3 regions of the Halomonas sp. ATBC28 genome follow, and region 3 is predicted to be linked to each of the others. Evidence: predicted binding sites of a transcription regulator. Region 3 holds the regulator's gene; each other region holds the start of a gene.
What was found. The regulator FNR, encoded in region 3, switches genes on or off when oxygen is low (the NO sensors DNR and NnrR bind a similar motif). The targets are predictions, from matches to a motif close to TTGATNTANATCAA.
Positions count from the first base shown of each region.

Region 1: the regulator FNR is predicted to act here: its motif matches at 1,938-1,951, upstream of E0L35_RS17790 (ribonucleoside triphosphate reductase).
Region 2: the regulator FNR is predicted to act here: its motif matches at 1,057-1,070, upstream of cyoA (ubiquinol oxidase subunit II).

Region 1 is NZ_VCQL01000016.1:32,889-43,542, reverse strand. Features, by position in the region: gene E0L35_RS17800 (peptidase U32 family protein) at 1-933, shown strand, start outside; gene E0L35_RS17795 (U32 family peptidase) at 943-1,890, shown strand; gene E0L35_RS17790 (ribonucleoside triphosphate reductase) at 2,036-3,778, shown strand; gene nrdD (anaerobic ribonucleoside-triphosphate reductase) at 3,823-3,987, shown strand; gene E0L35_RS17780 (anaerobic ribonucleoside-triphosphate reductase activating protein) at 4,058-4,807, shown strand; gene E0L35_RS17775 (Rrf2 family transcriptional regulator) at 4,927-5,373, shown strand; gene E0L35_RS17770 (hypothetical protein) at 5,501-5,977, shown strand; gene E0L35_RS17765 (NnrS family protein) at 6,050-7,261, opposite strand; gene hmpA (NO-inducible flavohemoprotein) at 7,526-8,698, shown strand; gene E0L35_RS17755 (SCP2 sterol-binding domain-containing protein) at 8,755-9,102, opposite strand; gene E0L35_RS17750 (cytochrome c oxidase subunit 3 family protein) at 9,409-10,020, shown strand; gene E0L35_RS17745 (cytochrome C oxidase subunit IV family protein) at 10,036-10,338, shown strand; gene E0L35_RS17740 (hypothetical protein) at 10,379-10,576, opposite strand; gene E0L35_RS17735 (VWA domain-containing protein) at 10,588-10,654, opposite strand, start outside.
Region 2 is NZ_VCQL01000005.1:40,828-51,481, forward strand. Features, by position in the region: gene E0L35_RS06720 (DeoR/GlpR family DNA-binding transcription regulator) at 213-995, shown strand; gene cyoA (ubiquinol oxidase subunit II) at 1,341-2,348, shown strand; gene cyoB (cytochrome o ubiquinol oxidase subunit I) at 2,352-4,328, shown strand; gene cyoC (cytochrome o ubiquinol oxidase subunit III) at 4,328-4,948, shown strand; gene cyoD (cytochrome o ubiquinol oxidase subunit IV) at 4,950-5,270, shown strand; gene cyoE (heme o synthase) at 5,228-6,151, shown strand; gene pta (phosphate acetyltransferase) at 6,240-8,420, opposite strand; gene E0L35_RS06755 (acetate kinase) at 8,417-9,601, opposite strand; gene E0L35_RS06760 (DMT family transporter) at 9,792-10,654, shown strand, end outside.
Region 3 is NZ_VCQL01000004.1:144,355-155,008, forward strand. Features, by position in the region: gene E0L35_RS05675 (DUF294 nucleotidyltransferase-like domain-containing protein) at 1-742, shown strand, start outside; gene E0L35_RS05680 (DNA polymerase III subunit epsilon) at 748-1,401, shown strand; gene ttcA (tRNA 2-thiocytidine(32) synthetase TtcA) at 1,664-2,584, shown strand; gene fnr (fumarate/nitrate reduction transcriptional regulator Fnr) at 2,577-3,323, opposite strand; gene hemN (oxygen-independent coproporphyrinogen III oxidase) at 3,408-4,841, opposite strand; gene E0L35_RS05700 (sulfite exporter TauE/SafE family protein) at 4,920-5,612, opposite strand; gene ccoS (cbb3-type cytochrome oxidase assembly protein CcoS) at 5,609-5,854, opposite strand; gene E0L35_RS05710 (heavy metal translocating P-type ATPase) at 5,851-8,334, opposite strand; gene E0L35_RS05715 (FixH family protein) at 8,331-8,864, opposite strand; gene ccoG (cytochrome c oxidase accessory protein CcoG) at 8,871-10,307, opposite strand; gene ccoP (cytochrome-c oxidase, cbb3-type subunit III) at 10,529-10,654, opposite strand, start outside.

The sequences.
Region 1 (10,654 bases), on a different contig from region 3:
GACGCTGTCTATTTCGGTTTCCAGAACATCACCAACGCACGGCAATTCGCCGGGCTAAACTTTACCGACAAACGTGCCCGCGAGGGGATCGATTACGCCCACCGACATGGCAAACGCGTTTTTTGCGCCATTAATACCTATCCCCAGCCCGATGGCTGGCAACACTGGACTCGGGCCGTAGACCAGGCCGCCGAACTGGGCGTGGATGCGCTGATTCTCGCCGATATGGGACTGCTCGACTACGCTACTCGCCATCACCCCGAGATCTCGCGGCACCTTTCAGTGCAGGGTTCGGCAACCAGCCATGAAGCGCTTCGCTTTTACCACCAGCATTTCGGCATCAAGCGCGCCGTACTGCCAAGGGTGCTGTCAATCACTCAGGTACGCGACCTGGCCAAGCAAACACCGGTAGAACTGGAGGTGTTCGCTTTCGGCAGCCTGTGCATCATGGCCGAAGGACGCTGCTATCTCTCCTCCTACCTGACCGGCGAATCGCCCAATACCCGGGGCGTCTGCTCACCAGCGGCCCATGTCCGCTGGGAAGAAACGCCTGAGGGCTTAGAGTCGCGCCTTAACAATGTTCTTATCGACCGCTACGCCGAAGGCGAGAGCGCGGGCTACCCCACCCTATGCAAGGGTCGCTTCGAGGTTACGGGCGAGACCTATCACGCCATTGAGGAACCCACCAGCCTCAATACCCTGGAGCTATTGCCGGAGCTACGCGACCTGGGTATTAGCGCCGTCAAAATTGAAGGTCGTCAGCGCAGCCCCGCCTATGTCTCTAAAGTGGCCGGGATCTGGCGTCAGGCGCTCAACCGCCTAGAGGCTCAGCCTGAGCGCTTTGATCCAGAACCCGCCTGGATGGCAGGCCTTGCCGAGCTTTCCGAAGGTGCCATCACTACCCTAGGCGCCTACGAACGCCGCTGGAAATAGGAGCTAAAGATGTCGAGCACCACACTCCCCCCACAACTGAGCCCGTCCACTGCCCCTCTGCAACTCTCCCTCGGGCCAGTGCTTTTTTACTGGACTCGGCAACGCTACGCCGACTTCTACCGCGAGGCGGCCGACTGGCCGGTAGAGATTATTACCCTGGGCGAAACCGTCTGCTCGCGGCGTCGCGATATGAAACTGGACGACTGGCTAGGCATTGGGCGCGAGCTCACCCAGGCGGGCAAGCAGGTAGTACTCGCCAGCCAGACCTTGATCGAGTCCGAAGCCGACCTGCGTGACTTGCGCAAGCTGTGTGACAACGGTGATTTTATCGTCGAGGCCAATGACCAAAGCGCCCTGCAACGACTCTCCAGTGCCGGACTGCCGTTCATCGCCGGTGCTGCGCTCAACCTCTACAACCCGGCGACACTGGGCGTTATGGCCCGTGCCGGCATGCGGCGTTGGCAAGCGCCGGTGGAAATGTCACAGCAAGACTTAGCCAAACTTATTAACGATTGCCACCGGGCAGGCGTTCCCCACCCATGCGAAGTATTCGCCTACGGGCATCTCCCCTTGTCCTGGTCGTCACGCTGTTTTACCGCCCGGCGTCACCAAACACCCAAAGACCGCTGCAAGTTCGTCTGCCAAAAGTACCCCGAAGGCTTGGTGCTACGTTCACAAGAGTCCCGGGATGTTTTTACCCTGAACGGTATTCAAACCCTTTCCAGCGCCTGCCAGGATCTGCGCCATGAACTTATGGTCATGGCGGATATGGGGGTATCAGTGGCACGTCTCAGCCCACGGGCGGAAGGCATGGCCGAGGTGGTCAAGGCTTTCGACCAGGCCCGCCACGGCAGGCTACCTACGCCCGATCCTTTAACGCTGGTGGATGCTGAAATCTGCGACGGTTACTGGTTCGGCCGACCGGGTATGGATAACACCCGCACGATGACCAGCTAAAACATAGCCTAGGCACCACCACGCCTTACTATTTTTCCTCACCATTTTTGACCTGGATCATTTATTGCAAAATCCTGAACGCTTACCCTCTAACACCACATATAGTATTTATTTTTATTAAATCTAGCATATATAGGTGAATTAGGTGAAAAGCTCCACAAGCGTTCAGGTAGCGAAGCATCATATTGACGTCGCCTCGACGGTCAATGAGTACCTCCAACGCGCCGACTGGCGTGTTCACGCCAATGCCAACCAGGGCTATTCATTGGGCGGTTTAATCCTCAACGTCTCGGGCAAGTTGATAGCCAACTACTGGCTCGATGAGATTTACCCCCACGCCGTAGGAGAAGCTCATCGGGAAGGTGATTTGCATATTCACGACCTGGATATGCTGTGCGGCTATTGCGCCGGCTGGTCGCTGCGTACTTTGCTGCTAGAGGGATTTAATGGGGTACCGGGACGAGCCGAAAGCAACCCGCCCCGCCACCTCTCAAGTGCCCTCGGGCAAATGGTTAATTTTCTTGGCACCTTGCAGAACGAGTGGGCCGGGGCACAAGCCTTCAGCTCTTTCGATACCTATCTGGCACCCTACGTGCGCAAAGACAGCCTCACCTATGCACAAGTCAAGCAGGCACTTCAGGAATTCATCTACAACCTCAATGTGCCTTCGCGCTGGGGTAGCCAGACGCCCTTCACCAACCTAACCTTCGACTGGATCTGCCCCGACGACTTGCGCCAACAGGTACCGGTTATCGGTGGAGAGGAGCAGCCGTTCAGCTACGGCGAACTACAGGTTGAAATGGACTTAATCAACCGGGCCTATTTGGAAGTGATGGAGGCCGGTGACCGCCACGGACGTGTGTTCACCTTCCCCATACCCACTTATAACATCACCCATGATTTCGACTGGGAAAGCGACAACGCCGAGCGGCTCTTCGCACTGACCGCCAAGTACGGCTTGCCCTACTTTCAAAACTTTCTAAATTCGGATCTGGAACCCCACATGGTGCGTTCCATGTGCTGCCGCCTGCAGCTTGATTTGAGTGAACTGCTCAAACGCGGCAACGGCCTGTTCGGCAGCGCGGAGCAAACCGGATCGTTGGGAGTAGTGACGATCAACTGTGCCCGGTTGGGTTACCGCTTTGCCGGCGACCGAGCCGGGCTGTTCAGTGAGCTGGAGCGCCTACTGTCACTCGGGCGCGATAGCCTCAAACTCAAGCGCGAGCGCATTCAGCAACTAATGGATCAGGGGCTCTACCCCTTTACCCAGCGCTACCTGGGCACGTTACGCAATCATTTCTCTACTCTGGGTGTGAATGGGCTCAACGAAATGGTGCGCAACTTTACTGGGGATCGCTGCGATATCGCCGACGCCCAAGGGCTACAGCTGGCACTGGATCTTCTTGACCACGTTCGGGAGCGGATGCGCGAATTTCAAGAACAGACCGGCCATATGTATAACCTTGAAGCCACCCCGGCAGAGGGCACCACTCACCGCTTTGCCCGGGAGGATCTGACTCGCTTTCCTGACATTCTTCAAGCCGGTACACCCGAGGCGCCCTACTACACCAATTCCAGTCAATTGCCGGTGGGTCATACCGATGATCCCTTTGAGGCACTGAGCCATCAAGACCCCTTACAGACTCGCTATACCGGTGGCACGGTATTGCATCTCTATATGCGCGAACGGATTACCTCGGCCTCCGCCTGTCGTAAGCTGGTTAAAACGGCGCTCTCTCACTTTCGCTTACCCTACCTCACAGTCACACCCACCTTTTCGATCTGCCCGGTGCATGGCTACCTGGCGGGTGAACATGAGTTCTGCCCCAAGTGCGACGAAGCACTTTGGGCAAAAACGGCGAGCGCAATCGACGCCGCCACGGCTTGAGGCATTTGCCTCACTTTTTCTCAACTCGTTTAAGGAACACGCTAATGCAAACCTCTCAATATGCTAGCTTGCCCACTGAGCAGCGCCAGCGCTGCGAAGTCTGGACCCGCGTCATGGGCTACCACCGCCCGGTAAGTCAGTTCAATATCGGCAAACGTGCCGAACACCAGGAGCGACGCCATTTTACTGAAGCCGCCGCCTCTCGGTAGCTAGCCCTCACTTTTCTCTAACGACAGCTGGGGGGTTTGGCGACAGGCGCCCCAGCAGGGGGATATCACTATGGCTATGCAGACGACACTTGACGACATCACAACTAAATTATCTTCGGTTCGGCTGCCGATTGCCGGCCTTGTGCCCATGACCACACTGGATTATCCCGATCATCTGGCGTGTGTTGTCTTTCTCCAAGGCTGCCCGCTACGCTGCGGCTACTGCCACAATCCCAACATGATCCCGTCGCGCCGAGGTGAACCCCAAGAGTGGCAAGCGATACGGGAATTCCTGAGCACCCGACAAGGCCTGCTGGAAGCGGTGGTTTTCAGCGGTGGTGAACCCACCCTGAATACCGGTTTGTCCGATGCAGTAAAGGAAGTGAAAGCATTGGGCTTTAAGGTGGGACTACATACCGCCGGCCCTTATCCTGACCGCCTCACCCAGCTATTACCGCACCTCGACTGGGTGGGGCTGGATGTAAAAGGACGCGGAAAAGCGTTTGACCGCATCTGCGGCCGTCCCGGCATCTGGCAGTTGCATGCCCGCAGCTTGGAGGCTTTGCTCGACAGCGGACTCAATTTCGAGTGCCGTACCACCATTCACTGGAAAGATTTTCAGCTTGCCGATGTGGAACGCCTGGCACTGAGTCTTGCCGACTGTGGGGTACGCCACTATGCGCTGCAGGTGGCCCGCAGCGAGCAATGCTTCGATCCCACCTATTCTCAGCCAGTTGCCAATACGCCATCTACAGCTCAGATGAATGCGCTGGTAAGCCGTTTGAAACCGTACTTTGACCAGCTTGAGCTAAGGCAATAACGCTTTCCTTCTTGACTCAGGTCAGCATTAGTACCCCCATGTTCTGATTGCAACTTACTGAACGTTCATACAACATGTTTCTTTTACAGTTGGATTACTCTCGGAGCAAAGCGCACTCCATGCATCTCACTCGATTCACCGATTATTCAATACGCGTGCTGATCTTCCTCGCCGTGAAAGGCGAAGAGCGTTCTACTATCAATGAGATCGCAGAGACCTTTGATATTTCTCGCAATCACCTGATGAAAGTCGTTCAGGAGCTTAGCCAGAAGAACTACGTTACCGCTATTCGGGGCAAGAACGGTGGCCTATTGCTCACGCGAGACCCCGCTACTATCGTGCTAGGTAAACTCGTGCGCGAAATGGAACATGGCATGGAGCTAGTCGAGTGCTTTCATAGCGATAACAACTGCATCATTACTCCCTCGTGTCGGCTCCAGCCCATTCTAAACGAAGCCTTGTCAGCGTTTCTGGAGGTGCTTGACCGCTATACTTTGGCAGATGTGTTGTCCAATCGTTACCCGCAGTTGGCAGGACTAATGCGTATCCCCACCGTCAATGTCTAACGATCACTAAAAACAACCCTATTAATTTCAGCTAAGGAAATTCTGCATAGTTGCTCTACAATAAATGCATTAAAAATGCATTTTAACGCGCTATTAATGATTCCCACTTTGCCGAATGAGGTTTTCTATGGCTATCTCCCCATCATCCATGCCCTCCGCATCTCACTCCGCGGCCACTTCAACGTCGACTTCCTCTAATACGTTTAAGAAAAGCCGTGGGCGTGGCGCGGCTATCGTTGTCTATATGCTCTTTCTGGGTAGCGTATTAGCGGTGGTCACCGCCCCCATAGGGGTACTCATTGCCCACATGAAAAGAAACGATGCCGAGGAGTGGGTCGCTTCCCATTTGCAGTTTCAGATTAGAACGTTTTGGTTAGGGCTATTAGGCGGGGTGTTGTTCACTGCCATTTGGCATCTACTGGGCTGGATCGGGCTACCCGCCGTAGCCCCCTGGGCTCTAGGCTACCTCTATTTTACAGCCTGCCTGATCTGGATGGTGGGCCGTTGCGGGGTAGGCATTACCCGCCTCACCAACAACCGTCCAGTGGCTAACCCACGCAGTCTTGCCTTTGGCGGTGCCCGGGTCACCCTGGCTGATCGCTAATGAGCGTTTGAATACCTCAATGGTTTTAATACGCCTGCATCTGGACGGATGCAGGCGCCATCTATTATTCGTTCAGCCATCCTGATCATCGACTCGCGCCTGCATCAACGGCCAAGTGTAGTGCACGACGAATATTGCGTAGGCAACGCACCAGAAGATGATGCTCAGCGTATAGGTCCAGTGGGTGATCTGGGGAAATAACGCCAAGACGGGTGAGCGCACCAAGGCGGCTATTAGCATTAAGCCCAGCGCCACACCAATACCGGGCAAAGTGCGTATGGGGCGGCCCGTATGACCTAGCGAAACTCTGGCCATCATGGCCAGCATCATGGTGCCCATGCCACCAATGGTCAGGGCGTGCACGGCAAGTTCAACGCGCATCAGCCCCATGAGTGCCAAGACCCACATGACAAGCCCTAGCGGAATGCAGGCGTAGCTGCCGTGCAGCCCCCAAAGTAAAGGTTCACGCCAGCTATGCAACCCACCCCAACGCGCCATGCGAACAGTGTTGGCCAACGCCGCTAAGAGCATCACTCCCCCCATTAATAAAGCAGGAATGGCAACCCCCAACATGATGACCAGCTGCAGCACGACTACGCCAGCCGTACTCACCAGCGTCACTCCTTCGAGCAAAGCAATAGGTTCAGGTTTGGTGCGGCCCAAACGATTGGCAGTGAACATGGCAATCACACGTCCGCCCACTACGGTCATCATCAGTGTGATTAACAGTACGGCCAAGTAGGCGGCTTGGCGGATCAGCTCGGCGTCACCCTGCATCACCCCTAAGTGCATCGCCAGGTTAGCCGTGGCAAACAGCAACAGCGCGGGAATAAAGATCAGGTTGCGCCAACGCTTTGCGGTAATGACCAGACGCGCCATAGTAATGGCGACCACTGGAAGAAATGCAAGGTCAACCGCCAGCAGCAGCCATACTGGCAAATCCATGGGAAAAGCCATCAGCACCCTACCTAATAGCCATAACGCCACCAGACCCAGTAGCGGCCCGCCGTTTAAACTTGGCAATCCGGTCCAGTTTTGTACAGCGGTAAGCAAAAACCCCCCAACCACCGCCGCTGCAAAGCCAAACAGCATTTCATGCTGATGCCAGAACACCAGGCCGCCATAAGGGCGCAGCAAAATATTGCCATGCCAAAAGCCAAGCCATACCAGTAGAGATAAAATACTGAACAGCGCGGCCAACAGGAAAAAGGGCCGAAAAGCCAGCCGTAACAACGGCAGTTGCTTGAGTTTGGAGGCAGGTTGGGAGGAGGTGATAGTCGACATAGCATAATACCCCACTGAATTACTTGGATTTGCATTGTGCGCCAGGCCAATAGCAAAAACCATGACAAGTATCAAAAATGCATCTTATAGACACAGATAAGCTTCATCGTCACTCCATACCAAGCGCTTTTGCATTGTGTTCAGGCCTTGTTGTTCAAATGGCTGGCAGCCCCTCTCCTCAACAGAGCCCCTGCATGGTTGGTATTTATCGCTTTTGGCGTTAAGATGCATTTGTAATGAATCTTAACGCTTGAGGTATTATCCGTGCTAACACATGAGCAAGAAAAGCTGATCAACGCGACCGCTCCCGTCGTGGCCGAACACCTGAATGCGATTACGCAGCGCTTCTATCCGCTGATGTTTACCCGTTACCCAGAGGTTAAGCCGCTCTTTAATGAGGTTCATCAGCAAAGCGGTGGTCAGCCCCGTGCCCTGGCCAACGCCGTGTTGGCCTATGTGCAACTACGCAGTAATCCAGCTCAGGCGCGTGCTACTCTGGATGTTGTGGTCAGTAAACACGTCTCGCTAGGCATTCTTCCCGAGCAGTACCCTATTGTCGGTGAATGCCTGCTGGCAGCGATTGACGAAGTGCTGGGTGAAGCTGTCACCCCGGAAATCGCCGACGCATGGGGCGCTCTATATAACGAGCTTGCCGCCCTGTTAATTGACCTCGAAGACCAGCGCTATCGTGAGTTTGAGCAACGCCCGGGGGGATGGCGCGGCACACGCCGTTTCAAGATTGCCAGTACCCAGCAGGAAAGTGCTTTAATTCGCTCTTTTATCCTTGAGCCCGAGGATGGAGGTCGTGTGGCTGAGCATGAGCCAGGTCAGTATATCGGTGTACGTCTAACCATTAATGGCGAGCTGGTTTATCGGCATTACAGCCTCTCAGACACGCCAAATGGTCAAAGCTATCGAATCTCGATCAAACGCGAAGAACAGGGCCAAGTCAGCCGCCACTTCCACGATGTCTTACAACCTGGCGACACCTTGGAACTGTTACCGCCAGCAGGTGACCTCACGCTGATTGAAGGTGACGAGCCTCTGCTGCTTGCCAGCGGCGGCGTAGGGCAAACGCCCCTGCTTCCCATGGCAAGACATGCCTTGTCCCTTGGGCGGCAAGTCACCTATCTACACGCTGCCCTGGATGCCGACCACCAGGCTTTTAAAGGCGAATTAGAAGCGCTTAAGAGCGAGTACCCTCAACGTCTTAAGGCTGTCCGTATTCATGAGCGCGGCAACGAAGCCGAACATATTGGTCGTATCGACCACAGCTTATTAGCTCACTACCTGCCTGATCTTAAGGCGCGCTGCTATTTCGTCGGCCCCCAAGGATTCATGACAGCGATTAACAGCGCTTTGTCCGAACTGGGTGTCGACGAGGATCGCCGACACTTTGAGCACTTTGGCCCCTCGCGCCCCCTCGACGCAGCTTAATAATGGGCGGCCTCGGGATATCCCAAGGCCGCTTGTGAACATTTCAGAAGCCTGGGTCACTCTTTACGTACCAAACGCTCCAGCCCCAACAACAGTTCCCCCACACGCCCTTGTGCAAGGCCTTCCTCGCAACCGTCAAGTAGATTCTTGAGCGTCAACCCCAGCTCTGTATCCCCTTCAATGATTAAGCGACGCTGGAAAAACAGGCTGTCGGGATCCTCGCGGCGCGTGGCAAGGCACAAGAATTCCCGCCAACCTCCCCGAATGGTTGCCTCGCCTTTCTCGCGACATAATATCAAGCGCTGGGATTCAAGCGTCAGACTTAGCGTCACACCTAAATCGGCGATGGTGAGACTAATGCGCCGACCTTCCAAAGCATCGAATTCCCCCTCAGCAAGCGGCATAGCAAAAGTACGGTTGAGTAAAGGCTCGACTATACGTTGCTTAATTGTAAACGGTACCCGTGGATCAAGGAGACGTATCAAATGGCTAGGCGTTATAGGAGGGGAAATTGAAAAAGAGGGCATGGAAAAAGGTAAAGACAGCAATGACATAACAGTCACTCCGAAGTAAAGGCATCATCGGCAAACACTAGGCCACTGATGCTAAGCGTTGCCGTGGCGCTGGGTAGTGACGCGTGTCAAATAAAAGAAATATTGCACCAAAATTAACATGTATTTAAAATGCACTTAATATATTGACGAAAACTAATGAGCCCTGATACCTCGGCACAACGCTTACCGAGTGGAGTATTAATGAGGCACGACCTGCCCAATCCCGGCTGGGGGCCGCTTTCAGCGCTACCTGGCAATCCACTGATGTGGGTATTGATACTGAGCGAAATGCTGGTTTTCACCGCCTTCTTTGCGCTCTATGCCGGTCAACGCGCCCTTGACCCTGCACTATTCAATGAATCCCAACATCAGCTTGACCCGGTGCTGGGCGGCCTCAATACCCTGGTGCTCTTGACCAGTGGGCTTTTTGTAGCCTTTGCCGTTGAGGCCATAAGCGCTCAGCGCATACAGCGCAGCCGACAGTGGTTAGGCGCCGCTATACTGTTGGGCCTACTGTTCTGCCTCATTAAGGTTTTTGAGTATACAAGTAAGTTTGCCGCTGGAATAACGCCAGAAACGAACGCTTTTTTTGGTTTTTACTATGGTTTAACCGCCTTCCATTTTGCTCACGTTGTGTTCGGCTTAGCGCTACTAGGCTTAGTGAGCTGGCGCACCTCCACCGAGAACGTAGAAACGGCGGCAGCCTTCTGGCATATGGTGGACTTGATTTGGATCCTGCTTTATCCACTGATTTATCTGCTGAGATAATTTTGTGAGGAAACAATGAGGGCACTGCCCGGTACGCGACGTTTACTGATTACTTGGGGCGTATTAATGGCGCTGACCCTGGTTTCCATGGTTTCCGCTCGGCTAGATCAGACCACCGACTGGCAGGCGCTTCCCCTATGGTCAGCCGCCATGATAATGATGGCGACCGGTTTCAAAGCCCACTGTGTGCTCATGGTCTATTTAAACTTGCGCGCCGCGACCCCAGCCTGGAAGGGAGTTTTCATTGCCCTGACACTATTAACGTTAACGCTGATTGCCGCGGGCTACCTGGCCGGTCGCTTTCATTTAGTGGGGTAGCCTCACAGGATTGGATTTAGCGCAGTGCGGAATCAGTACCTCAAGGCCGCTGCGCGGCGTTTGCCCAGGCTTCCAGCGACCGACCCAACCGCATCAAACCATAAACGATAAAGGGAACCAGCAACATCAGCGCCACGCCCCAATCTCGGTTATTGATAAGCCATACCAGCGGCACGACTATCCCTAAAGCGACCAAAGACCACAGACTAATCGCCGCTACAAAGCGCAAGCGCACCATAGATAACCTCCTTAGGAAGCAACAATCTGGCGGTAGATACTCGGCAGCGCCAAGGCGAGATGCTCCGGACGCTGGACA
Region 2 (10,654 bases), on a different contig from region 3:
TGTTATTTTTCTAACGTTGATTTGCAAGAGTTGTCACATCAACGCTATTTAAATGTCATATGGCTCTCATTGTGGCACTAATAGCACCAATAGCCGTCGTAGCAGTGGAAATTACGCCGCCGCTCGCTCAGCATAGAAATGAAAATGGACGCAACACCGATGCTCTCGTTGCGAAAATCACAACAAGAGGGGTTTGCCAGGAGATGCCCACCATGAATGGCCGTAGTGCGCTGCGCCTTGCCAAGCTTCAGGAAGCGCTTGCCAGTGGCGGTACTCTTCATCTGCGCGATGCCGCAGAGCTATGCGATGTTTCCGAAATGACCATCCGTCGCGATCTGACGACTCAGGATACTGCCATTAGCCTGCTGGGTGGACGCCTAGTGATGGCAAACTACCCTGGCGTAACGCCTATTTATGACTTGACCGAACAGCAGGCTAGCCACTACCAGGCCAAGTATCGGCTTTGTCAGCGGGCGTTAGCCTACATAGAAGAGGGCGATACGCTGTTTATCGACTGCGGCTCAACGCTAATGCCGCTGCTGAGCCAGTTAAGTCATTTCCGAGAGCTGACGGTAGTGACCTATGCGCTTAATGTTGCCAATGCCGTTGCCGCCCTGCCCAACGTGCGCTTGGTGCTACTGGGCGGGCTGTTTTATGCCACCTCGCAGTCATTCGGTAGCGACAATATGACTGCTGCTATCGAGCGGTTAGGCATTAATAAGGCGCTGATCTCCGCTGCAGGGGTGGATTTAGAGCGTGGTGTTAGCTGCTTTCACTTTCACGAAGTGGCGCCTAAACAGGCTGCCATTGCCACCGCTATGCAGCGCCTGTTGGTGGTAGATGCCAGTAAGTTCAGCGTAGTTCGCCCGGCCTATTTCGCTGCTCTGGACGATTTTGATGTGGTGGTTACCGACGAAGAGGGCGCCCCGCAGTTGCTTAAAAAAAATGGCCGCGTTGTACCTGAGATAGTGGTTCCCACCGTCACAGTGGCGTAAGCGATTTCCCCCTTGCTCATCCCAGTCAATACCTTGGGTGCGGCAATGCGCCACTTCTTTCATGATCTCGATCAATAGAAAATACTTTAGTCTTAACTGCTTAAGCCTTTAGTGCTTAGGCCAGCGAGGCTCGTCGCCAATTCCCATCCGGCGACGCATATTTTTCCCGGAGCAATGGCGCCCAGCGTCACGTGTGCACTGCCCTTGAGAGCGTTTTCCTAGCACGTTTTCAAGAGCGCCATGCAGAGCATGTTTTGGGAAGAGTATGGGGTGGTAGTTAGCCTGCTATGTAGAAGGGCGACATGGCTAGCTAGTGTTTTAAACAACCTCTGACGAGATCACACCATGCAACGACGCTCACTTTGGCGCAGGCGAGGCACTCTAGTGCTCCTTGCGCTGTGTCTGTTTCTAGCAGGCTGTAGTTCAGCGCTGCTAGACCCAAAAGGCCAGATTGGCGCTGAGCAGCGCACACTGATTCTGACCGCCTTTGGCCTAATGTTGATTGTAGTTATTCCTGTGATTGTCATGACGCTGCTGTTTGGCTGGCGTTACCGGCGTAGTAATAGCCTGGCTAAATACACGCCTGATTGGGCGCACTCCAACGTGATTGAAGCGGTGGTGTGGATCGTGCCCTGTGCGATTATCGCGGTGCTCGCCCTGTTGACCTGGAAGACCTCCCATAGCCTTGATCCCCACAAACCGCTGGAAAGCGATGTGGCGCCGATCGAAATACAGGCGGTGGCGCTTGATTGGAAGTGGCTGTTTATCTACCCCGAGCAGGGTATTGCCAGTGTTAACGAAGTGGCCTTTCCGGTAGATACACCGGTGCGCTTTCGGGTCAGCTCAGGCTCAGTGATGAACGCTTTCTTTATCCCCCATCTTGGTAGCCAGATTTATGCCATGGCGGGCATGGATAACGATGTCCATCTCATCGCCGATGAGATTGGTAGCTACCCTGGTCGTTCCACCAACTACAGTGGCGCGGGCTTCTCTGGCATGACCTTTGAAGCCAAGGTGACCAACCCTGAGGATTTTGACGCCTGGGTGGAAACGGTACGCGCTGCTCCACAAACGCTGACCTACCCAGAAGGTTATGAAGCGTTGGCGGAACCTAGCGAATCGAATCCGGTTGAGTACTTCTCAGCCATCTCACCATCGCTGTATGAAAGCATCTTACGAAGCTTCCATACCGGCGGCGAGCATCAGATGGGCGGCGATCATGCTGACTCCTACGATGGTGAAAATGAGAAGACTGCCGATCACGCGGCCGAATCAGGTCATGTCACTAACAACCATGCTAGTCAGGATAATGCCATGCGCAGCCACTCCTCTAGCGTAGAAGTGGGAGGTTAAGCCGTGTTTGGAAAACTCACGTTAGAGTCAATTCCCTACCACGAGCCGATCATCATGGTCGTCGCGGCCTTTATGGCCATTGGTGGGATCGCACTGTTTGGTTTAATCACCTATTACCGTAAGTGGGGCTGGCTGTGGAACGAGTGGTTTACCTCCGTTGACCATAAAAAGCTCGGCATTATGTATTTCATCGTCGCTCTGGTGATGCTGCTGCGCGGCTTCTCGGATGCGATAATGATGCGCACCCAGCTGGCGATGGCCGCCGGGGATGCAGCGGGCTATTTACCCCCCGAACACTACGACCAGATCTTTACCGCCCACGGCGTGATTATGATCTTCTTTGTCGCCATGCCCATGGTCATCGGCTTGATGAACCTGGTGGTGCCGCTGCAAATTGGTGCCCGCGACGTTGCTTTCCCTTTCCTGAATAACTTAAGCTTTTGGCTGTTTGCGGTCTCCGCGATACTGGTCAATATCTCGCTGGTGGTGGGCGAATTCGCCAAAACCGGCTGGCTCGCTTACGCGCCGTTATCGGGGATCGAGTTTAGTCCCGGGGTGGGGGTCGACTACTGGATATGGGCGTTGCAGATATCCGGTATAGGCACCACGCTGACCGGTATTAACTTTTTCGTGACCATCATTAAAATGCGCACCAAAGGCATGACGATGTTCCGCATGCCGATCTTCACCTGGACCTCGCTGTGCGCCAACGTGCTGATCATTGCTTCCTTCCCAATTTTGACCGCGACCATCGCGCTGCTAACGCTGGATCGCTATTTGGGTATGCACTTCTTTACCAATGATTTTGGCGGCAACATGATGATGTACGTCAATCTCATCTGGGCCTGGGGCCACCCGGAAGTTTATATCCTGATTCTGCCAGCCTTCGGCGTGTTCTCTGAAGTGATTGCGACCTTTGCCCGTAAGCGGCTGTTCGGCTACGCCACCATGGTGTGGGCGACCATTTCGATCACCTTGCTCTCGTTTGTGGTTTGGTTGCACCACTTTTTCACCATGGGGGCGGGCGCCAACGTCAACGCCTTCTTCGGCATTATGACAATGATCATCGCCATTCCTACCGGGGTGAAAGTGTTCAACTGGCTGTTCACCATGTTCCGCGGCAGCCTGGAACTCACTTCGCCGGTGCTATGGACGCTGGGCTTTATTATCACCTTTACCCTAGGCGGTATGACCGGCGTTATGCTGGCGGTGCCCGCGGCTAACTTTGTGTTGCATAACAGCCTGTTCGTTATTGCGCACTTCCACAACGTTATTATCGGCGGCGTGGTGTTCGGCATGATGGCGGGGCTTACCTATTGGTTCCCCAAAGCGTTCGGTTTCACTTTGAACGAAAAGTGGGGCAAGCGTTCGTTCTGGTGCTGGTTTATCGGCTTCTACGTCGCCTTTATGCCGCTTTACGTACTGGCCTTCTTTGGTGCCGTGCGCCGCATGCAGTCCTACGCCAACCCCGAATGGCAGCCGTGGATGATTCTGGCCTGGGTAGGCGCGGTAATCATTATGCTGGGCATTATCTGCACCATCATCCAGTTCTGGGTGAGTATTCGCGACCGCAAACAGAACGCTGATGTCACCGGCGACCCCTGGAATGGTCGCACCTTGGAGTGGTCAACCTCTTCTCCAGCGCCGTTCTACAACTTTGCACGTCTGCCGGAAGTGGGCGATATCGACAGCTTCTGGTCGCAAAAGCAGCGTAGCGAAGAGCAGCTTGAAGAAGCCCCCTATACCGATATTCATATGCCTCGTAATACCGTGGCCGGGCCAGTTATCAGCTTCTTTGCGCTGGTCATCGGCTTTGCGCTGGTGTGGCATATCTGGTGGTTAGCCGGCGTCGGCGCCGTGGGTGTATTCATCAGCTTTATGGCACGGGTATTTAACGACGATATCGACTACTACGTTCCCGCTGCTGAAGTTGAGCGAATCGAACGTGAGCATCAACAACGCGTGGAGGCGCAAGCGTAATGTCGACTGATACGCTAAATCATAGCTCGCACCACCCGGTAGAGCACGAAGAAGAGCATCACGATGCCTCGGGCACGAAATTGTTTGGTTTCTGGGTCTACTTAATGAGCGATTTGGTGATCTTCGGGTCACTGTTCGCCACTTACGCCGTGCTGATGAAGGGCACGGCGGGTGGGCCAACTGGCGCTGATATCTTTGAATTACCTTTGATCCTTTTCGGAACCTTTGCACTGCTGATCAGTAGTTTCACTTTCGGTATGGGCGTTTTGGCAATGCATGCCAACCGTGTTGGCCAAGTGAAAGTGTGGCTGATTATTACCTTTCTACTGGGCTTGTGCTTCCTGGGGATGGAAGTCTATGAATTCCAGCATCTAATCCATGAAGGGTACGGTCCGGACCGTAGCGGCTTTTTATCGGCCTTCTTTACCCTAGTCGGTACTCACGGGTTGCACGTTACGTTTGGCATGATCTGGATTTTGGTGATGTTGGTACAGCTTTACACCAAAGGGTTGAACGATATGACCCGGCCGAGGATTTTGTGCCTGAGCCTGTTCTGGCACTTCCTCGATATTGTCTGGATCTGTGTCTTCTCATTCGTCTATCTGATGGGAGTGTTGTGAGATGAGTGCAAGTTCAACCAATGCCCATGGCAGCGTTAAGTCGTATGTGACAGGACTGGTATTGTCGCTGATACTGACCATTATCCCTTTTGCGGTGGTGATGAGTGGCGCTTTTAGCGTGTTGGCTACCGTGATTGTGATAGCCGTGACCGCAGTGTTGCAGATACTGGTGCAACTGGTCATGTTTATGCATATGAGTACCAAAGCCGACGAAGGCTGGAATCTGATGTCCTTCGTCTTCACACTGACGATTCTCGTCCTAGTGGTAGGAGGCTCGCTGTGGATCATGCAGCATCTGCATCTCAACATGATGATCGGCTAATCTCAGCGCCCAGCCGCTGGCGGGATCTGCTCGAGCTGACCAAGCCGGGCATTATCGGCGGCAACCTGATTGCCACCCTGGGGGGCTATTTTCTCGCCGCCCAGGGGCAGTTCGAGTGGCTCAGCTTTGTCTCGGTCATGGTGGGGATTGCATTAATCATCGCGTCAGGCTGTGCGTGTAACAACGTTATTGACCGCGATATTGATGCATTGATGGCGCGTACGCGCCATCGCCCCCTGGTAAGAGGCAGCATCTCTATTACCCAGGCACTGGGCGTTTCGGCGCTGCTGGGTGTGTCGGGGGTGGTGTGTCTGGCGCTGGGCACCAACGGGTTAACCGTTGCCTTGGCGGTCATTGGCTGGGGCGTTTATGTGGGGCTTTATAGCCTCTATATGAAGCGCCGCTCGGAGTACGGCACCTTGGTAGGCAGCCTCTCCGGCGCCATGCCGCCGGTGGTAGGCTACTGCGCCGTGACCGGTCAGTTCGACAGCGGTGCCATTATGCTGCTGGTGATTTTCTGCCTGTGGCAGATGCCGCACTCCTATGCGATTGCGATCTTCCGCTACGCCGATTATCAACGGGCATCGATTCCGGTACTGCCGGTGGTGCGCGGGGTGAAAATGGCCAAACACCATATCCTTGGCTACATTGTGGCGTTTATTCCCGCCTCGCTGGCGCTAGGGCTGGCCAGCCAAGCGGGCGCGGGATATCTGTGCGTGGCGCTGACCATGGGCGGCTACTGGCTCTACTTGGCACTGCGCGGCTACCGTTTAGATGACGATGTGCGCTGGGCCAAAAAGGTGTTTGGCGTCTCTATCCTTACCATCACCGCGATGAGTTTAGTCATGGTGCTGGAATCGATGGTGCCGATGTGGGTTTAGCCCTCACATACCGTTAAGCCGTTAATAAAACGCCCCAAGCAGTTATCTGCTTGGGGCGTTTTTATTGGCTAGGGAAAGTTTCTGTAACTCAGCTTTCCCGCTGACTGGCCTGAATGGCGGTTAGTGCAATGGTGTAAACGATATCGTCGACCAGTGCGCCGCGGGAAAGGTCATTCACTGGCTTGTTCAACCCTTGCAGCATGGGGCCAACGCTCACGACGCGGGCACTTCGCTGCACTGCTTTGTAGGTGGTATTGCCGGTGTTGAGGTCGGGGAACACAAACACGGTGGCTTTACCTGCCACTGGCGAGTCGGGGGCTTTCTGTTTGCCCACGCTCTCGATAGCGGCGGCGTCGTACTGTAGCGGGCCGTCGATGGCCAGGTGCGGCGCGCGTTCTTTAGCAATCCGGGTGGCTTCGCGGACTTTATCCACATCCGCGCCGGTGCCGGAGTCGCCGGTGGAGTAGCTGATCATGGCGACACGTGGCTCGATACCGAAGGCTTCAGCGGAGCGGGCACTTTGTAGAGCGATTTCGGCCAGGGTTTCAGCGTCTGGGTCGGGATTCACCGCGCAGTCGCCGTAGACCACCACCTGCTCGGGCAGCAGCATAAAGAAGATCGACGAGACTTGATTATACTCCGGCGCGGTTTTAATCAACTGGAAGGCGGGCCGCACGGTGTTGGCGGTGGTGTGTACGGCGCCGGAAACCAGTCCGTCGACTTCATCTAACTGCAGCATCATGGTGCCGAGCACCACGTTATCTTGCAACTGCGCTTCGGCGGTTAGCTCGTTGAGTTTGCCACGACGACGCTCGACCATCGGGCCAATATAGTTCGCACGGGTGCTTTCAGGGTCAACAATCGTCAGCGATTCTGGCAGTGTCAGCCCACGGTTGCGCGCTACATTTTCGATATCGTCGCGCTTACCCAGCAGTACGCAGTCGGCAATGCCGCGGCGCTGGCAGATTATTGCCGCTTCTACGGTGCGCGGTTCATCCCCCTCCGGCAGAACTACGCGCTTTTTAGCCAGCTGGGCGAGTTTAACCAACTGGTGGCGAAACGCTGAAGGTGAAAGGCGGCGGGTATAACCGCTGCTCAGGTGGGCTTTCAACCACTCAAGATCCATATGGGCTGCGACGTAACGGGCCACCTGTTCGGCGCGCTCGAAATCGTCCATAGGGATTTCACTGCTTAGCTGGCTGAGGTGCTGTGCCGTGGTCAGGCTGTCGGTTTCTACTGCCAAGACCGGTAGACCCGTTTTGAGCGCGGGGCGGCACATCTCGATCATGCTGTCGTTGGGCATAAAGCCGTTGGTCAACAGTACGCCCGCTAGCTGAATACCGTTCATGGTCGCCAGCGCTGAGGCCAGCACCACATCATCGCGGTCACCGGAAGCCACTACCAGGCTACCCGGGGTGAAAATATGCAGTGCGTTGGCAGCACTGCGGGCACAGAGGCTGGTGGAGAGTACCCGACGGCTGGCCGACTCGCCTTCGTTCAACAACTTGGCATTAAGCGCCCGGGCCACATCCAGGGTGCGCGGGGCGCTAAGCGTTTTGCTGTAAGGCACCACACCAATCAGGTGGAATTTATCGGTCGCCAGGGCGGGGGAGTACTGGCGCAGCTCAGCGAGCACTGACTCTTCCAACTGCGGTTTGAAGGTGCCCGGTGCTGCAGAAAGATCATCTTCCTGCGCGTAGGGCAGATTTTTCATGCGCATCAAAATGCCGCCCAACGTGCGGCTGGAGCTAACCCCACCAAAGCTGCGGGCGTGCATATCAAGCTGCTCGGCCAGCGCCTGGGGCTCGTTTAAATCACCCGATCCAACAAGAATAATCCGTGCATTAAGCGCATTGGCGAGCTGGGCGTTGGTTTGGGTGGCGTAGGTGGTGTGCTGGGTGGGCACTACGCCCTCTACCACGACTAGGTCTAGGGTACTGCCATCGCGGTGGGCCTGTTGAACAACCTGTTCATAGAGCTCGACGGCATTTTCCATCAGTTCATCGATTTGGTCGTCGCGCAGCAAACGCTCCAGGCGAGCCTGGGAAATCGGTGACGGTGGGCGCTGATTGAGTGCCCGGGAAACCAATGCGGTGGATCGATCCAGGCCTGGGCCGTTCAGCTCGTTCTGCATAAACGGCTTTAAAAACCCGGCTTTCAGACCGATGGTATCCAGCGCTTGAATTAACCCCAGACAGGCGGAGGTAAGCCCGACGCCCTGGCTGGTAGGCACTAACAGAATCGCTTGTGGCTGGTCGGGGTGAGTCATACACGTGTCTCTAGGCAGTGGCGGGTTTCCATGGCAATGCGGCCTTCTTCATCGGTAGGGATCACCCACACCTGGGGGCCTTCATGGCTGGCACTATCCAGCTTGCCCTCTTTGCCGCGGATAGTCGCTTCGTTAGCGTCGTTATCCAGCGCAAAGCCGAAGTGGGGCAATAGGGCGAGCACACGGCGACGTACAATCGGCGAGTTTTCGCCGATACCGCCGGTGAAAATAACCCCATCAAGCTGGGGCAGGGCGCAGGAGAGCCCCGCCAGAGATTTAGCGATCCGGTAGCAGAATACTTCTATTGCCAACTGAGCAGTGGCGTGGCCCTGTTCGGAGGCCTCCTCAATTTCGCGCATATCGTTGGTTAAGCCTGAAAGCCCCAGTAGGCCGCTCTCTTTATTGAGCACGTCATCAATTTTGTCTAACGACCAGCCTAGTTGACGGTGCAGGTGGGCGTGCAGACCAGGGTCAACATCGCCACTGCGGGTGCCCATCACCAAGCCTTCCAGTGGCGTTAGGCCCATGCTGGTATCCTGGCTTTGATTGTTCCAAACCGCGCTAGTGGAGCAGCCATTGCCAAGGTGAGCGGTCAGCCAGCCGCCTGCGCCACGGCTACTCAGTTCACCGGTACGCTGGCTAACGTAAGCGTGGCTGGTGCCGTGAAAGCCATAGCGGCGAATGCCATGCTCAGCGTAGAGTCTTTCAGGCAGAGCGTAACGGTAAGCACGCGGCGGCATGGTTTGGTGGAAAGCGGTATCAAACACGGCCACTTGGGGCAGCTCCGGAAAAACGTGCTGGGTCGCTGCAATACCCGCCAAATTCGCGGGGTTATGCAGAGGGGCAAGCGCCGCGGTGGTTTGGATAGCCGCGATGACGCTATCGTCGATAAGTGCAGCTTGGGTGAAATGCTCGCCGCCATGCACGATGCGATGGCCCACCGCCGCTGGTAATCGTCCCTCCATACGCTCAAGAATGGCGTTAAGCGCTTGGGTATGGTCAGCCTCAGGAAGTGGCTGTGTAAAACGCTCACCGGCACTGTTTTTGCCCTTGAAGCGTGCTTCCTGGCTGCCTAAGCGCTCTGCTATGCCTTCGAGTCGCGGTGCCTGAGGGTCTGAGTCAATCAACGCGTATTTAATCGAAGAGGAACCGCAGTTAATTACCAGCACCGGTGCGTTCATAAAAACCTTTTCGCTAGGAGGTTAGTGAGCAAAGAGATAGACTTTAGTTTAGCATGCTGCGCTGCGGAAAAGCAGCGCCTGAATTTCGTTAGCCTTCTATGTAAAAGCGAGGCATGCTGGGCTATTGATGGCTACACGCCTCGTATTAACCTTACACCTTCTTACTCCCTTAATGAGCCGTTCTGTTCTTATGTCAGCGTCCCCTTTGCCGAAACTACTGCCGCGTCACCTGGCCATTCTGTTAATGATGACCGTGGCCACTATGTTTGCCGCCAATCATGTCTCGGCGCGGCTGGCGTTTGATAATGGCACCGGGCTATTACTGGCGGTATTAACGCGCTCGGGGGTGGCCTGTTTGATTTTAGTGGCCCTCGTTATCGTGCAGAAAAAACGGCTCTGGCTGCCTGCGGGGAGTTGGCCTTGGCAATTAACGGTGGGGCTACTGATCGCGATCCAGAGCGTTAGTCTCTACTCGGCCGTGGCCAGGCTACCGGTGGTGATTGCGCTGCTACTGGTCAATACCTTTCCGATTCAGCTGGCACTGCTCAGTTGGGCGCTGGGCGGCCCGCGACCGACGCTGCGCAGTTGCCTGATTATGGGCACCATTCTAATCGGCTTACTGGTGGTGCTGGATATCCCTTCATGGATCGCCAGCGCCGATGGCATGGGGCCAGGGTGGATCGCGGGCATTGGGTTTGGATTGATGGCGGCCTTCGTCTTTGCCTGCGCGCTGTGGGTCACCGAACACCGCCTGGCGGGTGTGGGAAGTACGCTGCGCAGCCTGTTGACCATGCAAACGGTGTTTATCGTCATGATCATTGGTGGCATCGCCGGAGTGGTACCTGGGGGTATGAGCTTGCCGGATAACAGCACTGGCTGGCTGGGGCTCACGCTGCTCGGGCTGCTCTATGGCTCGGCGTTCTCAACGCTGTTTATTTTTGTGCCGCGACTCGATATGGCGCGCAACGCGCCGGTGATGAATATCGAACCGGTGGCCTCACTGGTGTTGGGTTACTTTGTGTTGGGGCAGATGCTCAGCCCCGGCCAGTTAGT
Region 3 (10,654 bases):
CCAGTGGCCTGATCTTGCCAGCCATATGCAAACGCTCACCGATACCCTGATTCAGCTTGGTTACCCGCCGTGCCCCGGCAACATTATGGTGTCTAACCCCGAGTGGGTGGCCACGGTATCCCAATGGAAAGGTAATATTGCCAAGTGGGCCAGGGAGCGTGATGGCGATAGCCTGATGAAGCTGGCCATTATGCTCGATGCTCATGGCGTGGCGGGCAACCCGAGCTTGCTTGAGAGCGTGCGCGATGAGCTGTTTGAACGCTGCTCGGGCGATGAGCTGCTGCTTTCCTATTTTGCCCGCACGGCGCTGCGCTTTTCGACGCCGCTGACGCTGTTTGGTTCGCTGAAAAAGCCTCAGCACGGTATCGATATCAAGAAAGGCGGTATTTTCCCTATCGTGCACGGTGTGCGCACCATGGCGCTTGAGCGGCGCATCAAAGCCACCTCGACGTTTGATCGCTTGGATGCCCTGGTTACTGACGGCCGGTTGGATCGCCGTTTTGCCGATGACCTGGGCGAAGCGTTGGCGCTCTTTTCTGAGCTGCGCCTCAAGCAGCAGCTAAGTACGCTGGAAACTTCTGCGGATGCGAAAGAAACTAACGCCCAAAGCAGCAGACGCGCTAACCGTGTCGTGGTGCAGAACCTCTCTTCCCTGGAGCGCGACCTACTGCGCGAAGCGATGCATATTGTCAAAGACTTTAAGCAGCGGCTTTCCCACCGTTACCATTTGGAGTATTCGTGAGCGGAATGCGGCTGTTAGATCGACATGTGACGCTATTTAGCGGCTCGCTGCGCACCTTGTTAAGGCGTGAAAGTGACCGGCGTCGTTGTGCAGATTCCCCCTATGCCTGGCTGTTTCAGCCCTATATGGGCGAAGAGCTGGTGGCGCTCGCCTGCACAGCAACGCCCACGCAATCATCACCTGTGATCAGCGTGGCGGCAGTGGTGCTGAGCCATCAGCAGGTGCATACCAGTCGTGCTTTTGTGATCACCCTTGGTAGCGCAAAGCAGCCCGAGAGCGCAACGCTGCGCCGTCATCACTTGCTGTGCGAGGCGGGGGAGATACTGCCACCAAATAGTGATAACTTGAGCGCGCTAGTAGAATTTATCGGCAATCGGCCCATCGTTGGCTGGCAGTTAGAGAAGCGCATTGGAGCATTGAATGCACTACTCAGTAAGCGGCTGAATTTTGCCCTGCCCAACGCCCAGGTCGATGTGGCAAAACTGCATCAGCGCCAACTGCGCCGTTTGCACCCGGAGGTCGAAGCGCCCAGCAGCTTCGCCCAGGCGTTGGCATGCTGGCAAGTACCCGTCATGGGCATGCAGAGTGTGCTTGGAGAGGCCACCGCCAGCGCACTGCTGTATATGCGCCTGCAGCGTATTATGGCGCAGGTGGCATAGTAGTCTCTTTCGTCGTGGCGAGGACAGCTTTCCGCGAGGGCGCTGTGAACCCCTCCCTGGGCGCTACTTTTGTCATCCATGACAAAAGACCCTCGCTCCAAGCTGCCCTCGCACCGAGGTATGGTGCAGCGGTCAAAATAGTCACTTCCAATTGCGATATCTTGTGTGGCTACGTCTGATTAGTTGGGTCAGGCGGTGAGTGTTGTTAGAATAGTTATTACTTTTTTCTCTCACGCCTTCTACCCTCGGCAGTGCTTATACCATGCAAACTCTTGATCACTTTGATCCTGCTCACCTTGATACGGTTGGAGCCACCCCAGCTGACGCTGAGCACGACCAGCCTGAGCTGGCTGATGCGAAGCAGAAGCGTGAATTTAACAAGCTGCAAAAGCGTCTGCGCCGAGAAGTGGGCAATGCGATCATTGATTATCAAATGATCAATGAAGGTGATCGCGTAATGGTCTGCCTCTCCGGTGGAAAGGACAGCTACACGATGCTGGAGATTTTGCGCAATTTGCAGCGCAATGCGCCGGTCAATTTTTCGCTGGTAGCGGTCAATCTGGATCAAAAACAGCCGGGTTTTCCCGAGCACGTATTGCCTGCGTATCTGGATAAGCAGGGCGTGGAGTACCACATTGTCGAGCGCGATACTTACTCGGTGGTAAAAGAGAAAACCCCGGAAGGTAAAACCACCTGCGCGCTTTGTTCACGGCTGCGGCGCGGCTCGTTGTATGGCTTTGCCGAAGAGATTGGCGCCAATAAGATAGCCCTGGGCCATCACCGGGAAGATATTCTCGAAACACTGTTTCTCAATATGTTCTTTGGCGGCAACCTGAAAGCGATGCCGCCAAAGCTGCTATCCGATGATGGGAAGAATATCGTTATTCGGCCGTTGGCCTACTGCAAAGAGGCTGATATCGCCGAGTTTTCGCGGCTGATGGCGTTTCCGATTATTCCCTGCAACCTGTGCGGTTCACAGCCTAATATGCAGCGTCAGGTGGTCAAAGAGATGCTCGCCGAGTGGGACAAAAAGTTTCCTGGCCGCCTGGAGAGCATGTTCAAGGCTGTCACCAACATTGCCCCTTCCCAGTTGGCCGACCGCAGCCTGTTCGATTTTGAAGGCCTTGAGGCCAAGCAAGCAGAGCTACTGGCGGGGCGTATCCAAGCCTTTAACGTCAGCTAACTGTTTGCTCTTCCTCTTCGGCGAGGGTAATCAAGCGCGGCATATCGAGAATGTTGACCTCTCGCCCGGAGACCGCCACCACGCTCTGCTGCTGAAAGCGGCTTAGTATGCGGCTGACCGTTTCCACCGCTAAGCCCAGGTAGTTGCCGATATCAGCCCTGGGCATTGAGAGGCGAAAGCTGTAAGGCGAGTAGCCCCGGCGACGAAAACGATCCGAGAGGGTAATCAAAAAACTTGCTAGCCGCTGATCGGCGGTTTTACGCGAAAGTAGCCGCATCATACGCCGGTCATCGCGCAACTCTTTGCTCATGCTACGATAAAGCTGGCCACGCAGTTCGGGTAGCTCCTCCGAGAGTAAGTCCAGGCGGTCAAAAGGAATCTCGCAGACGGTGGTCGTTTCCAGGGCGATAACGCTACCGGGGTAATGCTCTTCGTCAATGCCATCCAACCCCACCAATTCACTGGGCAGGTAGAAATTGGTCAACTGCTCGCTGCCGTTACCTTCGGCGGTGATCTGTTTCAAACTGCCCGAACGGACTGCGTAAACGCTGGTAAAGGTGTCGCCCTGACGAAACAGCGGTTCGCCTTTTTTCAGCGGCGCGCGACGACGAATAATGGCGTCGAACTGCCCCACGTCGTCCAGCTCAAGGGCAAGTGGCAGGCACAGTGAGCTCAAACTGCAGGTTTGGCAGCGAGCTTCATGGAGTAGCGAGCGCCGACGGCTCATGGGTTCCAACATGCTTTGCTCCTTGAGAGGGTCCCGCTTATCAATTAGAAAATCCTTACTTATTATAGTCGCTTTAGCATGCCTGCAATAAGGTGATTAAACAATCTTAGAATACTGTTGTCCCGTTTGCCCGGAAAGATGGGTATCAAACGCCATTGCTATATGGCGAATCAGCAGCCGCCCCGTCGGCGTGGCGTTAAGCTGATCACCGCGGCGGGTCAGCAGGCCATCCTGTTCGGCGCTCTGCAGGCGCTCAAGCGCTGGCGCAAAGTAGCGGGGGGCATCGATGTTCCAGCGTTGACTAACGGCGGCCAGGTCAATGCCCATATCGCACATCAGCCGCTCAATCACGTCCCGCCGGATCAGGTCGTCATCACTTAAGCGTATGCCACGCACGGTGGCAAGCTGCCCCTGATCCAGCGTCGCTTCGTAGCTTGCCAGATCGCTCGGGTTCTGCGCATAGACGTCATCAATGCGCGAAATCGCCGATACGCCAAGCCCGATTAAGTCGCACTGAGCATGGCTGGAGTAGCCCTGGAAGTTGCGCTGCAGCGAGCCTTCGCGCTGGGCAATAGCCAGGCTATCGTCAGGGCGGGCAAAGTGATCCATACCGATATGCACATAGCCAGCTGCGGTGAGCATTTCGATGGTGGTGCGCAGAATCGCTAGCTTCTCTTCTCCGCCTGGCAAGTCATCGACATTAATGCGCCGCTGCGGGGCAAAACGCTCGGGCATATGCGCGTAATTAAACACAGAAAGGCGCGCCGGGTTGAGCTCGATCACCTGGCGTAGGGTGTTGGCAAAGCTCTTTTCAGTCTGAAATGGCAAGCCATAAATTAGGTCGAGATTGAGCGAGCGAAAGCCCAGGCGATGCGCCTCCTCCATCAGCGTTTCGGTAAGTACCCGAGGCTGAATACGGTTAATCGCTTTCTGCACCAGCGGGCTTAAATCCTGCACGCCCAGGCTGATGCGATTAAAGCCGAGGGATTCGAGATGGCGCAGCGTAAACACATCCGCTTCGCGAGGATCTATTTCAATTGCGTAATCGCGATCAGCAGACGATGAAAGACCAAAACGTGCATCCAGTCGATCAATCAGGTCGCCCATCTGGTTCAAACTGAGAAATGTCGGCGTGCCGCCGCCCCAATGCAACTGCTCCACCGGTCGTGATGTATCCAAGTGGCGTGCGGTCAGCACCATTTCACGGTCAAGCCGGGCTATATAGGGCTCGGCAAGGGCAGTGTTTTTGGTAGCGATTTTATTACACGCGCAGTAGAAGCAGATCTTGCGGCAGAAGGGCACATGAACGTACAGAGAGAGCGGACGCTTACTGGCATTGCTGCGCTCCAATGCCTGGGTCAGGTCGCCAGGGGTAAATTGGTCGTGAAACGACAGCGCCGTGGGGTAGGAGGTGTAGCGTGGGCCGTTGGTGTCGTAGCGACGCAGTAACGCTTCGTCCCACACCGGCTGCATAGGGGCTGCGGCAGCAGCGGGTGCAAGAGGCAAGGCAGCAGGGGTATGAACGGGCATGAAGGGGCGCTCCGACGTTAGGAAATGCCGCTAGCCTAACCCGTGGTTAGGAGGTAAATGTTGAGCCACGTCATGCTATTAGAGGTTGTGTACCGAAAGCGTCCACAGTTGCCACAGTGCAAAAGCGATAATTGTCAGCGCTGCCACGCTGCGGGTCGCGGGGTGACGTATCAAATGGCTGAGCTGGCGGGCAGCCAGGCCAGTGGCAAGCAGCGCAGGTAGGGTGCCAAGCCCAAAGGCGCCCATGAGTAGAGCGCCCTGAAGCGGGTCGGCAATCGCTAAGCTCCAGGCCAACATGGAGTAGACCAACCCGCAGGGGAGCCAGCCCCAGAGCGCTCCCAGGGCGAAGGCTTGGGGAATATGCACTACGGGCATCAAGCGACGCCCCACGGGTTCGATAAAGCGCCATAGTCGCCGGCCAACGGCCTCAATTTTGAGCAGCCCTTTCCACCAGTTGGCGATATACAGTGCCATTAAGATCAGCATCAGCGCGGCAAATATCTGCAGCAGCAGGCGTGCCGTAGCAGAAAGGGAAAACAGCGTGCCTAGCAGCGCCACCAGCGCGCCTGCGCTCATATAGCTAATAATACGGCCTGCGTTATAGCTGAGCAGCAGGCCCCCCATGCGTGCCGGGTGGCGCATGCTAGGGGGTACTGCAAAGGTGAGCGCACTCATAATGCCGCCACACATGCCGATACAGTGGGCGCCACCCATCAAGCCGAACACAAACGCCGCCATGAGCGGCGGCAGATCAAGCCCTGTCGGATTCATGAACGGGGCTCTGGGTCGTCGGGTGAGTTTGCATCGGATGGCGCAGCGTTTTTTTGCTTGGTTTGCTGACGCTGGCGGCGCTGCTCAGGGCTAAGATCGTTTTCATCCTCATCAAATAGAATGCGGTGCGCTGGGCCTTCTAGGTCATCGAACTGATCATTTTTCACCGCCCAGAAAAACGCCCAGACGGCGAGGCCCAGCAAAATCAGGGAAAGCGGGATCAGCAGATAAAGAATCGTCATGCGGCCACCGGTGTTGAAGTGTCGAGCGTTGGCGCGTGCTGAGGTCGCCAGCGCGACAGTCGCAGGGCATTACCCACCACTACTAGCGAGCTAAGCGACATTCCAATTGCGGCTAGCCAGGGCGGCACCAGACCCATTGCCGCCAGCGGCAGCGCCGAAAAGTTGTAGCACACTGACCAAATCATGTTCTGGCGCATGATACGCCGGGTGGCGCGGGAAATCTCGATGGCCTCAAAAATCCGCATCAGACGTGGGCTGAGCAGCACTGCGTCGGCGCGGGTGCGGGCTAGATCCGTTGCGCCATTCATGGCAATCGCCACATCGGCACCGGCTAACACCGGCACGTCGTTAATGCCGTCACCAATCATCGCCACGGTTTCGCCTGCGGCTTGAAGCTCTTTCATCCGGGCCAGCTTGCCTTCTGGGCTGGTGCCCGCATGCCAGATGGCAATATTGAGCTGATCGGCCAGGCTTTCCACGGCATCTTCGGTGTCACCAGATAGCAGCTCCACGCTTAACCCCAGAGTCTGGAGGGCTTTGATCGTGGCGGCAGCGTCGTCGCGAACGCCATCGTGCAGGCCAAACCAGGCGCGGGGTGCACCGTTTTCACTAAGCAGCAGCCACTGACCTTTGGCCGGCGCCGCTATGACGTCATCCTCGGTGCTATCTATTGTGCTATCCATTGCGCTATCTATTGCAAACCTGGGCTTGCCCAACCGCCAACGAGCGCCGTTTAGGCTCCCTTCGAGCCCTTGCCCGGTGTGGCTGTGAATATCTTTGGCTTGCAGGGTCGCATCCCGGAACGGCCTAAAGGCGCGGGCGATCGGGTGTTCCGAGTGGGCCTCAAGGGCGGCGGCAATGGCCCGTGCATGCTCGGCGGTTAATTCACCAAAGGGCTGGGTTTGGGTAAGGTGCATTTCGCCGCGGGTCAGGGTGCCGGTTTTATCAAAAATCACCCGGGTAACGTTAGAGAGCGTCTCCATGGCATCGGCGCGGGTGATCAAGACACCGCGCTTTCGCAGTTGGCCATGGCCAGCTGCCAGTGCCGCGGGAGTGGCCAGCGCCAGCGCGCAGGGGCAGGTCACCACCAGCACCGAAAGTAGCACCCAGAGCATCCGTGAAGGGTCGATAAACCACCAGGCGAGGGTCACGCAAGCCGTTACTACCAGCAGGCGCAGCACGAATAGGTGTGCCATGCGCGCAGCCATCTGGGCCAGCCGTGGGCGGCTGGCAAAGGCACGGTCGGTCAGATCGACGATACCTGCTACACGGGCATCGCGCCCTGCGTGGGTAACCCTTATCACCAGCGGGTTTTCCATGTTTTGGCTACCGCCGGTAATGCGGTCGCCCACTCGGCGGGTTGCTGGTAGGTATTCGCCGGTCAGCATTGATTCGTCCAGGCTCGATTCACCCTCCTCGATGATGCCATCGGCAGGCACGCCATGGCCGGGCTTGATCAATACGCGATCGCCGGGAGTGAGTTCGCTGGCGGGCAGAATGCGCTCGCTGCCGTCACTTTCCAGCCGTGTGGCCGAAATCGGCAGCACGCCGCTCAGCGCATTGCCGCTATGCCCGCTGCGGCGCCTGGCGCGACTCTCCACGTAGCGGCCAAACAGCAAAAAGAAGGTGAACATGGTCACTGAGTCAAAATAGACCTCGCCCACGTCAAACAGCACCGCATAGCTGCTGGCAAGATACGCCCCGCCGATTGCCAGTGACACCGGCACATCCATGCCCAGTACGCCGGTGCGCAGGTCGCGCAGGGCGTTGCGGAAAAACGGCTGGGCGGAGAAAAACACCACTGGCGTGGCCAGGGCAAAGGAGAGCCAGTGGAACAGTGCGTAGAAGACGTCGCTGATTTCACCGGGGCCGGAGACATAGATCGGGATCGAGAACATCATCACCTGCATCATGCCGACGGCGGCAATAATCAGCCGACGTACGTTCATGCGCTCTTCATGCTGCAGGCGCGCCTGGGCCTGGTCTGGCTCGTAGGGCTGGGCCTCGTAGCCAATCGCGGCCAGTTCGGCCAGCAGTTGCGAAAGCTTCAGCTGCTGAGGATCCCAGCTCACCCGCAGGCGGTGGTGAGTTAAGTTCACTGCGCTGGTGGCAATTCCCGTTAAGGCATTCAGGCGGTGCTCGATCAGCCAGGCGCAGGCAGCACAGGTAATGCCTTCGATGGCGAGGGTTGCTTTGACGTTGCCCTCATCGCCGTCGGGGTGAACAAACTGTGCCTGAAGTCCGGGGTCGTCAAACACCGACCAGGTATCGGCTTTGGCAGCCTGATGTTCATCAGGGCGTTCGGGCAGTTCGGTACGGTAGCGGTAGTAGCTTTCAAGGCCCCCATCCACGATGGCATGGGCCACCGCTTCGCAGCCAGGGCAGCAGAGCGGATGGGCATGATCATCAAGGGTAATCGACCAGGGAGCCCCAGCAGGCACCGGGTTACCACAGTGATAGCAGGGCGCGGCGTTGCTCATTCGCTTGCTTTGCGTCCTCCCGGCAGTAGTGTGACGCTGTCTTCATCGGGGAATGTGGCTTCACCGGTAAGGCGCCAATCGGCATTTTCCAGCGCGGGCTGAATCTGCAGATACCAGCGGTAACGCAGGTTGTCAGGGCCTTGTGTGATATAGCGGCCGTCACGGACATGCTCAAGTACGAAGGATTGATCACGATCATCTTCGGTAGGGAAGATAAAATCCAAATAGAGTTTGTCGGGACGCGCATCGCCGCTTAAATCAATCACAATATCGCTGGTAAGCGGATCAAGGCGTAAATCTGCGCTTAGGTTTAACTCTCTGGCACGGTCTTGCTTGGCAAGCACCATATTGATGGCTTTGCCATGCTTGTAATAATCCTCCTGAACAACCATGCCATCGAAGCTTTTAACCGACATAACGGCAAAGGTAATACTAAACATAATGGATGAGAGCAGAATGCCGATTAAAAACCACGGCCAAAACTGCTTATACCAAGGCGTCACCTTATCGCCAGAGGGTAGGGATGACATAGTTGCTTATCTCCTAATATTGCCCAGGAAGCTGGTTTCGCGCTCGATACGAATATCCGCATCCTGTTGAGCCTGCAGCGTGAATACAATGGGGTGGCTGGGTTGCTGTAAATCGTCGGGATCGGCGGTCACGGTGACGGCTTCGAAGCGCGACTCCCCCGCGGGTACGCTAATAGTACTGCTGTCTAGAGTGAGGCTGGGCAATCCTGCAACGCTTAGCTGGTAGGTGTGGTCTTGATCATCCAGGTTGCGAATGGTCAGGCTAAATACATTGCTAATCTGACCGTCGCGGGTCATTTGGTAGAGCTGGGTGCGCTCGCGCTCAGCATCAAAATTGAGCGGCATACGGTCGTTAATGGCCCAGGCAAAGGTGCCCACCATCAGCACCAGGGCGGCGAAATAACCGAGCAGGCGTGGGCGCATGATATGGCTCTTTTTGCCCTCCAGGGCATTTTCGGTGGTGTAGCGCACCAAACCTCGCGGGTAGCCCATTTTATCCATCACGCTATCGCAGGCATCGATACAGGCGGCGCAGGTAATACACTCATACTGCAGTCCATCGCGGATATCGATGCCAGTAGGACAGACCTGCACGCAAAGGTCACAATCGATACAGTCGCCATAGCCTGCCTCGCGGGCTTCTAAATGGCTTAGGTTTTTTTTGCGATGGCCTCGGGGTTCGCCACGTGATTCATCGTAGGAGACGATCAATGTGTCGCGGTCAAACATGACCGATTGGAAACGCGCATAGGGGCACATGTAGATGCACACCTGTTCGCGCAGCCAGCCCGCGTTGAGGTAAGTAAATACCAGGAAAAAACCAACCCAGAAGTAGGACCAGCCGTGAGCTTCAAGGGTGGGGAGCTCTGTCACTAAATCACGAATCGGCGTGAAGTAACCCACAAAGGTAATGCCGGTGGCGAGGGCAATGAGCAGCCAGGCCGTGTGTTTAGCCCCCTTGCGCCAAGCTTTGTCGGCGGTCATCGGTTGGTTATCGAGTTTGATGCGCCGATTGCGCGAGCCCTCGATACGGTGTTCAAGCCAAATGAATAGAAATGTCCAAACGCTTTGCGGACAGGTGTAGCCACACCAGACCCGACCCGCAAAAACGGTAATAAAAAATAGCCCAAAGGCGCAGATAATCAGCAGCCATGACAGCAGGATGAACTCCTGCGGGTAAAATGTGGCGCTAAAAATATGGAATTCACGGTTAGGCAGGTCGAATAGAATTAACGGCCGACCACCGATGTTAATCCACGGTAAAAGAAAAAATGCCAGCATTAACGCCCAGTTGGCACTGCGCCGTAGCTTTTGGAAAACGCCTTTAATTTCGCGCACGTAAATGTGTCGCCGCTTGGCGTACATTTCTTGGGTAACCGTTTCAGAGGGAACGTGATGTCCCACCGGATTCGGCGTGACGTCTTGGCTTGGTATCTTTTCCATGGCGATATTCCCGGCTCAGAAGGCAGGAGAGGTGGCACCTTTCTTCAACTAGACGAAATGCTCAATTAAAGGAAGTGCTTTGTTAAATATGATGCTTAGTCGCGGTCTTATGTGTTTCGTTAATATTGTATCGGGTTGGGTATAAAGAAAGGGTGCGGTTTGGGGCCGCACCCTTGCTTGGCTAGCGTTGCTGACGGTAACTGCTATCTGTCAGCGGTCAATCAGTCCGCTAAGCGCAGGCTATACACATAGGCGGCAACCAGATGAACACGCTCTTCACCAATATAGGCCGCTTGCGCAGGCATATGACCGTTACGGCCGTTACGCAGCGTTTGACGGATAGAGTC